DNA from 2 places in the Streptomyces sp. NPDC097595 genome. Region 2 is predicted to be linked to the other one. Evidence: riboswitches for the same ligand, from Rfam matches in the RefSeq annotation. Region 2 holds a riboswitch; the other holds the start of a gene.
The links. A riboswitch is a leader RNA that binds a small molecule or an ion and turns the genes downstream of it on or off. The one in region 2 is predicted to bind S-adenosylmethionine.

Region 1: another riboswitch for S-adenosylmethionine. It lies ahead of ACIQZN_RS12540 (aminotransferase class V-fold PLP-dependent enzyme); the one in region 2 lies ahead of thrC (threonine synthase).

Annotation. Positions count from the first base shown of each region.
Region 1 is NZ_JBIWCN010000006.1:241,642-247,180, forward strand. Features, by position in the region: gene ACIQZN_RS12530 (cytochrome bc complex cytochrome b subunit) at 1-328, shown strand, start outside; gene trpD (anthranilate phosphoribosyltransferase) at 452-1,516, shown strand; SAM riboswitch class IV at 1,599-1,716, shown strand; gene ACIQZN_RS12540 (aminotransferase class V-fold PLP-dependent enzyme) at 1,892-3,268, shown strand; gene ACIQZN_RS12545 (Lrp/AsnC family transcriptional regulator) at 3,307-3,588, opposite strand; gene ACIQZN_RS12550 (rhomboid family intramembrane serine protease) at 3,585-4,331, opposite strand; gene ACIQZN_RS12555 (hypothetical protein) at 4,491-4,733, shown strand; gene ACIQZN_RS12560 (NYN domain-containing protein) at 4,772-5,539, shown strand, end outside.
Region 2 is NZ_JBIWCN010000010.1:148,798-154,336, reverse strand. Features, by position in the region: gene otsB (trehalose-phosphatase) at 77-910, shown strand; gene ACIQZN_RS17820 (trehalose-6-phosphate synthase) at 907-2,298, opposite strand; gene ACIQZN_RS17815 (glucosyl-3-phosphoglycerate synthase) at 2,363-3,301, opposite strand; SAM riboswitch class I at 3,762-3,888, shown strand; gene thrC (threonine synthase) at 3,906-5,198, shown strand; gene ACIQZN_RS17805 (MoaD/ThiS family protein) at 5,227-5,505, shown strand.

The DNA.
Region 1 (5,539 bases), on a different contig from region 2:
GATCTGCCTCGGCCTCCAGCGCCGCGACAAGGAGAAGGTGCTGCACGGCCGCGAGTCGGGTCTCATCAAGCGCCTGCCGCACGGTGAGTTCGTCGAGGTCCACGAGCCGCTGTCGCCGGAGGCCCGGTACGCGCTCACCGCGCACGAGCAGTACCAGCCGCTCGAGATCGGCCCGACGGTCGACGAGAACGGTGTCGAGCGCAAGGTCTCCAGGATCACCAAGGTCCGGGCGCGGCTCAGCAAGAGCCTGTACGGCGAGGACACCCAGATCGCCAAGCCCACCGCCGAGGAGTACAAGGAGATCACCAGCGGCCACGGCCACCACTGATCACCCGTTCTGATCGCCACGGCGAGAGCCCCGTCCATTCGATGGACGGGGCTCTTTGCCGTCCCCCGGGGCTCGATAGGGTGGAGCCGATCCCTTATCGGCTGTGGACCCCAGGAGCGGACCATGAACGTTGTGACCCCGGACGGCGGCGACAGCGTGGCGGCCTTCTCCTGGCCCGGCGTGCTGACCCCCCTGCTGCGCGGCGAGGACCTGAGCTCCGACGCCACCGCCTGGGCCATGGACCGCATCATGAGCGGCGAGGCGACCGATGTGCAGATCGCCGGATTCGCGGTCGCCCTGCGCGCCAAGGGCGAGACGGTCACCGAGGTCTCCGGTCTGGTCCGCGCGATGTACGAGCACGCCACGACCATCGAGGTGCCCGGCCGCACCGTCGACATCGTCGGTACCGGCGGCGACATGGCCAAGACCGTCAACATCTCCACGATGTCCGCGATCGTCGTGGCCGGCACCGGCGCGAAGGTCGTCAAGCACGGCAGCCGCGCCTCCTCCTCGGCCAGCGGCTCGTCCGACGTGCTCGGGAAGCTCGGCGTCAACCTGGAGCTGGCCCCCCGGCGCGTCGTGGAGGTGGCCGAGGAGGCGGGCATCACCTTCTGCTTCGCGGTGAAGTTCCACCCCGCCCTGCGCCACGCGGCCAAGGCGCGTGCGGAGCTGGGCGCGCCCACCACGTTCAACATCCTGGGCCCGCTCACCAACCCGGCCCGGGTGCGCTCCCAGGCGATCGGGGTGGCCGATCTGCGCATGGCCCCCATCGTCGCGGGCGTCCTCGCCGAGCGCGGCAACTCCGCCCTGGTCTTCCGGGGCGACGACGGCCTGGACGAGCTCACCACCACGGCGACCTCGCGGGTCTGGGTGGCCCGGGACGGCGTGGTCCGCGAGGAGACCTTCGACCCGCGCGACGTGGGCGTCGAGCTGGTCCCGGTGGAGGCGCTGCGCGGCGCCGACGCCTCGTACAACGCGGATGTGGCGCGCCGGCTGCTGGCCGGGGAGACCGGTCCGGTACGGGACGCCGTGCTGCTCAACTCGGCGGCGGCGCTGGTCGCGCTGGACCCGGGCGATGCGCCGCTCACCGAGCAGATCCGGGCCGGTATGGCGAAGGCCGCCGAGTCCATCGACTCGGGTGCGGCCGGGCGGGCGCTGGAGAGATGGGTCGTCGCCAGCAACGCGTGAGCGCAGCGAGGTGAGCCGGGGCGCAGTCCGTATCGCGGACTGCGCCTTGCGCGTTCCCGTACGTGTGGCAAGATGCTGCGCAGGTCATGAGTGACAGCGACTACGGCCCCGGCCCGCTGTCCGGCAACCCTCCGTCCGTGGCGGGGTGCCCCGGGTGAAGACCAGGCCGCAGGCAGCGAGGTCTGCGGCAAGCGCGGACCCCTCGACGTCGCGTGACGTCCACCCGTGGGGTCCTTGGTCCTCAGGGAGCCTCTTGTGAGCAAGCGAATGCGTTAGGGCCCGAGGCCCTTCTCCGCACACCCCTCTTTCTTTCACTCCGTGCTGCCGCGCCTCTGTCGGCACGCGGAATTCGCCTGCCTGTTACGGGAGTTCGCCATGTCTGTCTTCACCGCTGCCGCCGACCAGTCGCTTTGTGCCCCGCTGCCGGTTCTGGGCGAGGATGTCCTCGTCCCGCTGGTCACCGGCGGGGAGGTCGGCTACGCGGCGCTGGACTACGCGGCGAGCGCCCCGGCGCTGAAGCGGGTCTGGGACGACGTCGCCGCGTACGCCCCGTACTACGGCAGCGTGCACCGGGGCGCCGGGTACCTCTCGCAGCTGTCCACGGATCTCTTCGAGTCGAGCCGGGCCACCGTGGCGGAGTTCCTGGGCTGCCGTCCCGAGGACCAGGTGGTCTTCACCCGGTCCACCACGGACTCGCTGAACCTGCTGGCCGCCGCGCTGCCCGCCGACTGCCAGGTCTTCGTCTTCGAGACCGAGCACCACGCCTCGCTGCTGCCCTGGCGCGACGCCCGCGTCACCTACCTGAACGCCCCGCGCACCCCCGCCCAGGCCGTCGCCACTCTGGAGCGCGCCCTCGCCGAGCGTGACCCCCACGGCCCCGCGCTGGTCTGTGTCACCGGCGCCTCCAACGTCACCGGCGAGCTGTGGCCCGTACGGGAGCTGGCCGCCGCCGCGCACGCCCATGGCGCCCGGATCGTCCTGGACGCAGCCCAGCTCGCCCCGCACCACCCCGTGGACATCGCCGAGCTGGACGTGGACTGGGTCGCCTTCTCCGGGCACAAGCTGTACGCCCCGTTCGGCTCGGGCGTCCTGGCCGGCCGGGCCGACTGGCTGCGCGAGGCCGAGCCGTACCTGGCCGGCGGCGGCGCGTCCCGCACGGTGGCCCGGCGCGTGGACGGCGGCGTGGACGTCGAGTGGCACACCACGGCCGCCCGGCACGAGGCAGGCTCGCCCAACGTCATCGGCGTCTACTCCATCGCCTCCGCCTGCAAGGCGCTCACCGAGGCCGGATTCGACCAGTTGGTCGCCCGCGAGCAGCACCTCGTCGGCGAGGTCCTGACGGGGCTCGCCGAGGTCCCCGAGGTGAAGGTGCTCTCGCTGTTCGGCGACGACGCGCCGAGGGTCGGCGTGATCTCGTTCGTGGTGGAGGGCTGGAACAGCTCCCACTTCGCCGCCGCGCTCTCCGCCGAGTACGGCATCGGGGTGCGCGACGGCCTCTTCTGCGCCCACCCCCTCGTACGCACCCTGCTCGGCAGCGACCCGGGCGAGGCGGGGGAGTGCGGTGCGCCGGAGGCGGAGCCGGGGGAGCGGTCCCTGAACGCGATCCGGGTCAGCTTCGGCGCCGGGACCCCGGACGAGCACGTCGAGCGCTTCCTGCGCGCGGTGCGGGAGCTGGTGAGCGACGGGGCACGCTGGAAGTACCGCACCGAGGACGGCCGTTGCGTGCCGGACCGGGGCGCCGCCCAGATCTGAGGGCCGGGCGGCGCGGCCTGATCCAAAAGGAAAAGACCCTACGCGTCGAGGCCGATGGAGAACGCGGCTTCCAGGTCGTGCTGGGAGTACGTGCGGAAGGCCACGTGGGTGTCGGTCCCCTCGACGCCCGGGATCTTGCTGATCCGGCCGGGGATGACCTCGGCCAGGTCGTCGTGCTTGGCCACCCGGACCATGGCGATCAGGTCGTAGGTGCCGGTGACCGAGAAGACCTCGCTGACGCTGTCCAGCGCGGCGATGGCCTCGGCGATCTCGGGAATCCGGTCCACGCTGGTTTTGATGAGCACGATCGCGGTGATCACGGCTGTGTTTCTCCCTCGGTGGCCGTGGCTGGAGACTTCACTCTAGGGCCTTTGGTGTCGCGCCTGTAGCGGCCCCAGGCGTACAGGAAGCCGGTCGCGAAGCCGACGACGTGGGCCAGGTACGCCACGCCCGGGCCGCTGCCCGCGCCCTCGGCGGCCAGCCACTGGAGCACGAACCAGAAGATCAGCACCACCCACGCGGGGAAGCGCAGCGGCAGGAACAGCAGGAACGGGAAGACGCTGGTCACGCGGGCCCGGGGGAAGAGGTAGAGGAACGCCCCGAGCACCGCCGAGATCGCCCCCGAGGCACCGACGAGCGTCTGGTCGGACGTGGCGTGCGCGGCGGCGTACGCGAGCAACGCCAGATAGCCGCAGCCCAGGTAGAAGAGGGCGAACTCGGTGTGCCCCATGCGTTCCTCGGCCATCGCGCCGAACACGTACAGGAACAGCATGTTCCCCAGCAGGTGCAGCCAGCTGCCGTGCACGAACAGCGCGGTGAACGGGGTGAGCAGGGCGTGCGCCGAGCCGTCCCACAGCTCGTTCGGGATCACGCCCCACCGTTCGAAGTAACCGGCCTGGGCGGCGAGCAGCGCGTCGGCCCCGCCGCGCACCGGGACGAAGCCGGAGAGCGGGCTGATCACGAAGACCGCGCAGCACAGGGCGATGAGGGCGTACGTCACCGGTGGCCCGCCCGAAGTGGCCGCCCGAAGGAGCCTGCCCGCGGCGGCCCGCCGATCGATCATGAACAGAGCATGACGCAAACGGAGCGAACGGGACAGACCGCCTCGCCGTGCCGGGCGGATGCGCCGAGGCCGTAGGGTGACAGGTGGACATCCGCAGTTCGACGGCGCACCGCGAGACCCTTGTCCGGCAGCTCACGGCTCGACGAAAGAGGACGCACGATGACGACCGTTCCCCAGCCGACCGACACGACCCGCTGGCGCTGCACGCTCTGCGGGAACCTCACACGGTTCGACGTGACGCGGTCCTCGAAGGTCGTGGAGTACGTGCACCTCGACCTGGCCGGTGAGTCGAGCGTCGAGGAACGCGAGGTGGTCAGTGAGACCATCGAGTCGGTCCGTTGTCGTTGGTGCAACGCGGTGGACCAGATCGAGCTCGTCGACAGGCCGGGTGCCGACTCCTGACGGGGCCGTGCGGAGACAACACAATGGGGTGACGGATGGTGGAGCAGCCCGAGGGCGGCGCCGCGTCGGCCGACGGGGCCGATGACGCCGTGGAGGCGCTCGACCGCCCGCTGCCCGAAGGGGTACGGCGCCGGGTCGTCGCGCTGGTCTCCGACGCGTTCGGCGGACTCACGGTCGCCGAACTGCCCGCCCAGCTGAGGCAGTACGCCCGCTTCACGGCCTCCCGGCGCGCCAAGTTCGCCGGGAACGCGATGGCGGCCGCCGTGGCGAACGACGACCGGTTCCGCCGCCGCATCGCCGACCGGCTCCGGGAGGCCCAGCCGGAGCTGGCGGGTGCCCTGGAGTCCGGCGCGCCGCCCGCCGCCGCCGACCCGGTGGACGTGGCGGCGGCGGCGTATGTGCTGCGCCCGGACGGCTGGGTGAAGCTGGTCGCGGCGGCCGGCGAGGAGGTCCAGCGCGCGGACGCCGAGCGGGCCGGCGAGGAGAGCCGGCGCGAAGTGGCGCGGCTGCGCGAGGAGCTGGCCGAGGCGCGGGCCCACACGAAGAGCGAGACGGAACGGCTCCGCGCCGAACTGGACGCCGCCCGCAAGGAGGCGGACCCCCTCCAGCGCAAGCTGCGCAGCGCGCTCAGCGAGGTCAAGCGCGGTGAGGCGGCGCTGCGCAGGGCCAAGGCCGAGACCGAGACCGTACGCGCCGAGGCGGCCGCCCAGGTGTCCGCCGCCGAGAGCGAGACCCGGCGGCTGCGGGCGCGGCTCGGGGAGGCGGAGGCGTCCGTCGAGGCGAGTCGCAGGGCGGCCCGGGAGGGG
Region 2 (5,539 bases):
CCCTGCGGCGATTGAGCAGCGGGGGTACGGGGGCAGCGCCCCCGTGACGAGGGGGTGCGGGGATACGCTCAGGCGCATGGGCAGCCCACAGACAACCGCAGGCCGTGCCGGACTCGACGCCATCCTCGCCCGGCCGGCCGAGGCCCTCGTCGCGCTCGACTTCGACGGGACGCTGGCGGACATCGTGCCGGACCCGGAGCAGGCCCGGGCGCACCCCGGTGCCGTGGCGGCGCTCGCCGCCCTCGCGCCGAAGGTCGCGGCCGTGGCCGTGATCACCGGGCGCCCCGCCGACGTCGCCGTGCGGTTTGCCGGGGTCGCCGGAGTGGAAGGGCTCGACCACCTCGTCGTGCTCGGGCACTACGGGGCCGAGCGCTGGGACGCCGTGACCGGGGCCGTGCACGCCCCCGACCCACACCCGGGTGTCGCGGCCGTGCGCGCCGAACTCCCCGGCGTATTGGGGGAGTACGAGACCTGGATCGAGGACAAGGGCCACGCCCTCGCCGTGCACACCCGCCGCGCAGCCGACCCGCAGGCCGCGTTCGACGCGCTGCGCGGGCCCCTCGGCGAGCTGGCCGCGCGCCACGGGCTGATCGTGGAACCGGGGCGGCTGGTCCTGGAGTTGCGCCCGCCGGGCATGGACAAGGGTGTCGCGCTCACCGAGTACGTGCGCGAGATCGGCGCGACGTCCGTGCTGTACGCGGGCGACGACCTGGGCGACCTCGCCGCGTACGCGGCCGTGGAGAAGCTCCGGACACAGGACGAGGACGCCGTCCCGGGGCTGCTCGTCTGCAGCGGCAGCGCCGAGGTGCCGGAGCTCGCCGCCCGCGCCGACCTGGCCCTGTCCGGGCCCGGCGAGGTCGTCGCGTACCTGCGGGACCTCGCCGCCCGGATCGCCCAGGCCCCGTCCTAATCGCGCCGCAGCGCGTCCAGCTGGTCCAGGAACCACTGCTGCGGCGGCAGCGCGGTCGCCGCCTCGGCCAGGCGCTCCGTGCGCGCGGCCCGCACGTCGTCCGGGAGCGTCAGCGCCTCGTGCAGCGCGTCGGCCGTGGCCGAGACGTCGTACGGGTTGACCGTGAAGGCGTGCTCGCCCAGCTCCTCGTACGCACCGGCCTCCCGCGACAGGACCAGCGCGCAGCCCTCGTCGGAGACGACCGGGACCTCCTTGGCGACCAGGTTCATGCCGTCCCGGATCGGGTTGACGAGGGCGACGTCGGCCAGCCGGTACGCGGCGAGCGAGCGGGCGAAGTCGTCCTTGACGTGCAGGACGACCGGGGTCCAGCCGTCCGTGCCGTACGTCTTGTTGATCGCGTCGGCGACCCGCTGGACCTCCGCGGTGTACTCCCGGTAGACCGCGAGGTCCTGGCGCGAGGGGTAGGCGAAGGCGACGTGCACGACGCGTTCGCGCCACTCGGGGCGCTCGTCCAGCAGCGTGCGGTAGGCGTGGAGGCCCCGGACGATGTTCTTGGACAGCTCCGTCCGGTCGACCCGGACGACGGTCTTCCGGTCGGGCCCGATCTGCTCGCGCAGGGCCGCCATCCGCTCGTCCACGTCCGCCTCGTGCGCGCGGCCGCGCAGGAATCCGGCGTCGGCGCCCAGGCCGTGGACGCCGATGCGGGTGCGGCCGGTGCCGCCCAGGATCTCCGTACAGCAGCCGATGAAGGCGTCCGCCCAGCGGCGGGTCAGGAAGGCGGCGCGGTCGGCGCCGAGGATGCCGCGCAGCAGCTGTTCGGCGATGTCGTCGGGGAGCAGCCGGAAGTAGTCGACGGGCGCCCACGGGGTGTGCGAGAAGTGGCCGATCCGCAGATCGGGGCGGAGCTCGCGGAGCATGCCGGGGACCAGCGAGAGGTGGTAGTCCTGCACGAGGACGGCCGCGCCCTCGCCCGCCTCCTCGGCCAGCGCCTCGGCGAAGGCCCGGTTGTACGTCTCGAAGGAGGCCCACTGCCTGCGGAACTCCGCGTCGAAGACGGGCTCGACGGGCGTCTGGTACAGCATGTGGTGGACGAACCACAGCACGGAGTTGGCGATGCCGTTGTACGCGTCGGCGTGCACCGCGGCGTCGATGTCGAGCATCCGGACACCCGGCTCGCCGACCCCCCGCCGCACCGCCTCGCGGTCGCCGTCGCCGAGGGCGGCGCAGACCCACATCTTGTCGTCCACGGCGCTGAGGCCGGAGACGAGTCCGCCCCCGCCCCGTTTCGCTTCGAGGGTGCCGTCGTCGCCCACGGCGTACGTGACGGGGCCGCGGTTGGAGGCGACGAGGACCTGGGCAGCGGGCTGGGGGGCGTGCTCGGAGACCATGGCCGGAATCTAGCCCGAACCTGATCCGTCCAAACGTACGAAGCCGGACGGCGTGGGGTCGTGATCAGGCCGCGCGGCGTGCCACGTACTCCTCGATCTCGCACATGGGCGGCCTCTCCTGCGTGTCGACGGGGTACGTGCGGGGAACGAACCCGTCCGGTCCGCGTTCGTACTGGGTCAGCGAGGGGCGCACCAGATGGCCCCGGGAGAGCCGCACCTGCGCGGTGCGGTAGATCGCGGCGGCCATCCGGCCGAGCGCCCGGCCGTCCTGGTGGCGGTGGACGCGGACGCCGACGTCCACCTGGGCGAGGGCGTCGAGGCCCACGGTGTGCAGCGCGTCCACGAGCAGGCCGAGCTCGACCCCGTAGCCGACCGGGAACGGCAGCCGCTCCAGGAGCGAGCGGCGTACGGCGTACTCGCCGCCGAGCGGCTGGACGAAGCCCGCGAGGAGCGGCCAGTGCAGGTTCAGCAGGGGCCGGGCCACCAGCTCGGTGACGCGGCCGCCCTGGCCGGCCGCCTCGCCGAGCGGGCGGTCGTACATCGCCTTGACGAACTGCACCTCGGGGTGGGCGAGCAGCGGGCCGACGATGCCGGAGACGAAGTCGGCCGAGAAGTCCTTCAGGTCCGCGTCGATGAAGCACAGGATGTCGCCGCTGGTCACCAGGAGCGACCGCCACAGCACCTCGCCCTTGCCGGGGACGGCCGGGAGGCGGGGCAGGATCACGTCGCGGTGGACCACCCGGGCGCCCGCGCGGCGGGCGACCTCGGCGGTGGCGTCCGTGGAGCCCGAGTCGATCACGACCAGCTCGTCGACCAACGGAATGCGCTCCATCAGCTCGTGCCGGATCGTGGCGACGATGTCGCCGACGGTCGCGGCCTCGTTGAGTGCCGGTAGAACGACGCTCACGCCCGTACCGCCGGCGGCGGCCCGCACGCTCTCCGGCGGATGGTCGGCGGCCGACCAGGAACGCCTGGTCAGCCAGCTTTCGACCTCTTCGAGCACGGTCGATACTCCCTGTATTTGAATCCTCCCCCAGCTGACGCAGGGGGATTCCTGGCTCACGCCGCCTGCGGGTCAGCGACCCGGCAGGTCTTCCACGATCAACGCCAGCCGGGACGAAACCTGCCCGGTTTGGTACGGCAAAGCTTGGTGGTGAGTGTGCCGTCTTGGTTCTCGATCAGCACGCGTGCGGAGCTTGGTTCTCGCACCGCACGCTGGCCAGCGTACCCGATCATGTGGGCGTCTTTCGTTCTGGTGTGAAGGCCGTTTCCTGCCCTGCTTCGCAGGGGCCCAATTCCTCCCCGGTCCGGGCATCCGGGGCGGCTCTGTGATCCATCTCGCGGTACGGACGGCTATCTCACCCGTCCGGTCCTTCGGTTACAGTCTTGAACAACGCGGACGGCTATCGCATGCCGGGGTCGGTCCGCCGACAAATGCGCGGATCCATGATCCGTTGCCACAGCGCTCATCCAGAGGGACAGAGGGAACGGCCCGTTGAAGTCCCGGCAACCCTCCTGCCGACCGCGAGGTCAGGTGGGGAAGGTGCCAATTCCGTCTCGCGGCGAAACGCGCCGTGAGGAAGATGAGGAGAAAGGGCCTCGCCATCATGGCTGTTGAAACCATTGCAGCAAACACCGAATCTTCCGTGGACCTCGGTCCCGCCGCGGCTCTTTCCTGTCGCGAATGCGGTGAGCGGTTCGCACTCGGTCCCATTTTCGCCTGCGCGTCCTGTTTCGGGCCGCTCGAAGTGGCGTACGACCTGCCGAGCGGCTCCTCCGACGAGCTGAAGAAGCGCATCGAGGCCGGCCCGAACAACATCTGGCGCTACGCGCCGCTGCTGCCGGTGCCCGCCGATGTGGCCGACAAGCCCAATCTCAACCCCGGCTTCACCAAGCTGGTCAAGGCCGACAACCTCGCCCGCGAGCTGGGTGTGACCGGCGGCCTGTACGTGAAGGACGACTCCGGCAACCCGACGCACTCCTTCAAGGACCGCGTCGTGGCCATCGCCGTCGAGGCCGCCCGCGCCTTCGGTTTCACCACGCTCTCCTGCTCCTCGACCGGCAACCTCGCCGGTGCGGTCGGCGCCGCCGCCTCGCGGGCGGGCCTGCGCTCCTGCGTGTTCATCCCGCACGACCTGGAGCAGGGCAAGGTCGTCATGGCCGCGGTGTACGGCGGTGAGCTGGTCGGCATCGAGGGCAATTACGACGACGTCAACCGCTTCTGCTCCGAGCTCATCGGCGACCCGCTCGGCGAGGGCTGGGGGTTCGTCAACGTGAACCTGCGTCCGTACTACGGCGAGGGTTCCAAGACGCTCGCGTACGAGATCTGCGAGCAGCTCGGCTGGCAGCTGCCCGACCAGATCGTCATCCCGATCGCGTCCGGCTCGCAGCTCACGAAGATCGACAAGGGCCTCCAGGAGCTGATCAAGCTCGGCCTGGTCGAGGACAAGCCGTACAAGATCTTCGGTGCCCAGGCCGAGGGCTGCTCCCCGGTCTCCACCGCCTTCAAGGCCGGTCACGACGTGGTCCGCCCGCAGAAGCCGAACACGATCGCCAAGTCCCTCGCGATCGGCAACCCGGCCGACGGCCCGTACGTCCTGGACATCGCCCGCCGCACCGGCGGTGCCGTCGAGGACGTCAACGACGAGCAGGTCGTGGACGCGATCAAGCTGCTGGCCCGCACCGAGGGCATCTTCGCCGAGACGGCGGGCGGGGTGACGGTCGGCGTGACGAAGAAGCTGATCGACGCCGGCCTGCTCGACCCGGCGCTCACCACCGTCGTCCTGAACACGGGTGACGGCCTCAAGACGCTGGACGCGGTGGCCGACACCTCGCAGGCGACCGCCACGATCCGCCCGAGCCTCGACGCCTTCCGCGCCGCCGGACTCGCCACCAGCTGACCACCCGAGACTTCAGGAAGGCACCGCCATGAGCGTCAAGGTCCGCATTCCCACCATCCTCCGCACCTACACCGGCGGCCAGGCCGAGGTTCCGGCCGAGGGCGCGACCCTCTCCGAGGTCATCGCCTCGCTGGAGAAGGACCACCCGGGCATCGCCGCCCGCGTGCTGGACGACCAGGGCAAGCTGCGCCGCTTCGTCAACGTGTACGTCAACGACGACGACGTGCGCTTTGAAGGCGGCCTCGACGCGGTCACCCCGGACGGTGCCGGCGTCTCGATCATCCCCGCAGTGGCCGGCGGCTGCTGAGCCCGAGGCTTCGCCCAAGACTCCGTAGCGTCAC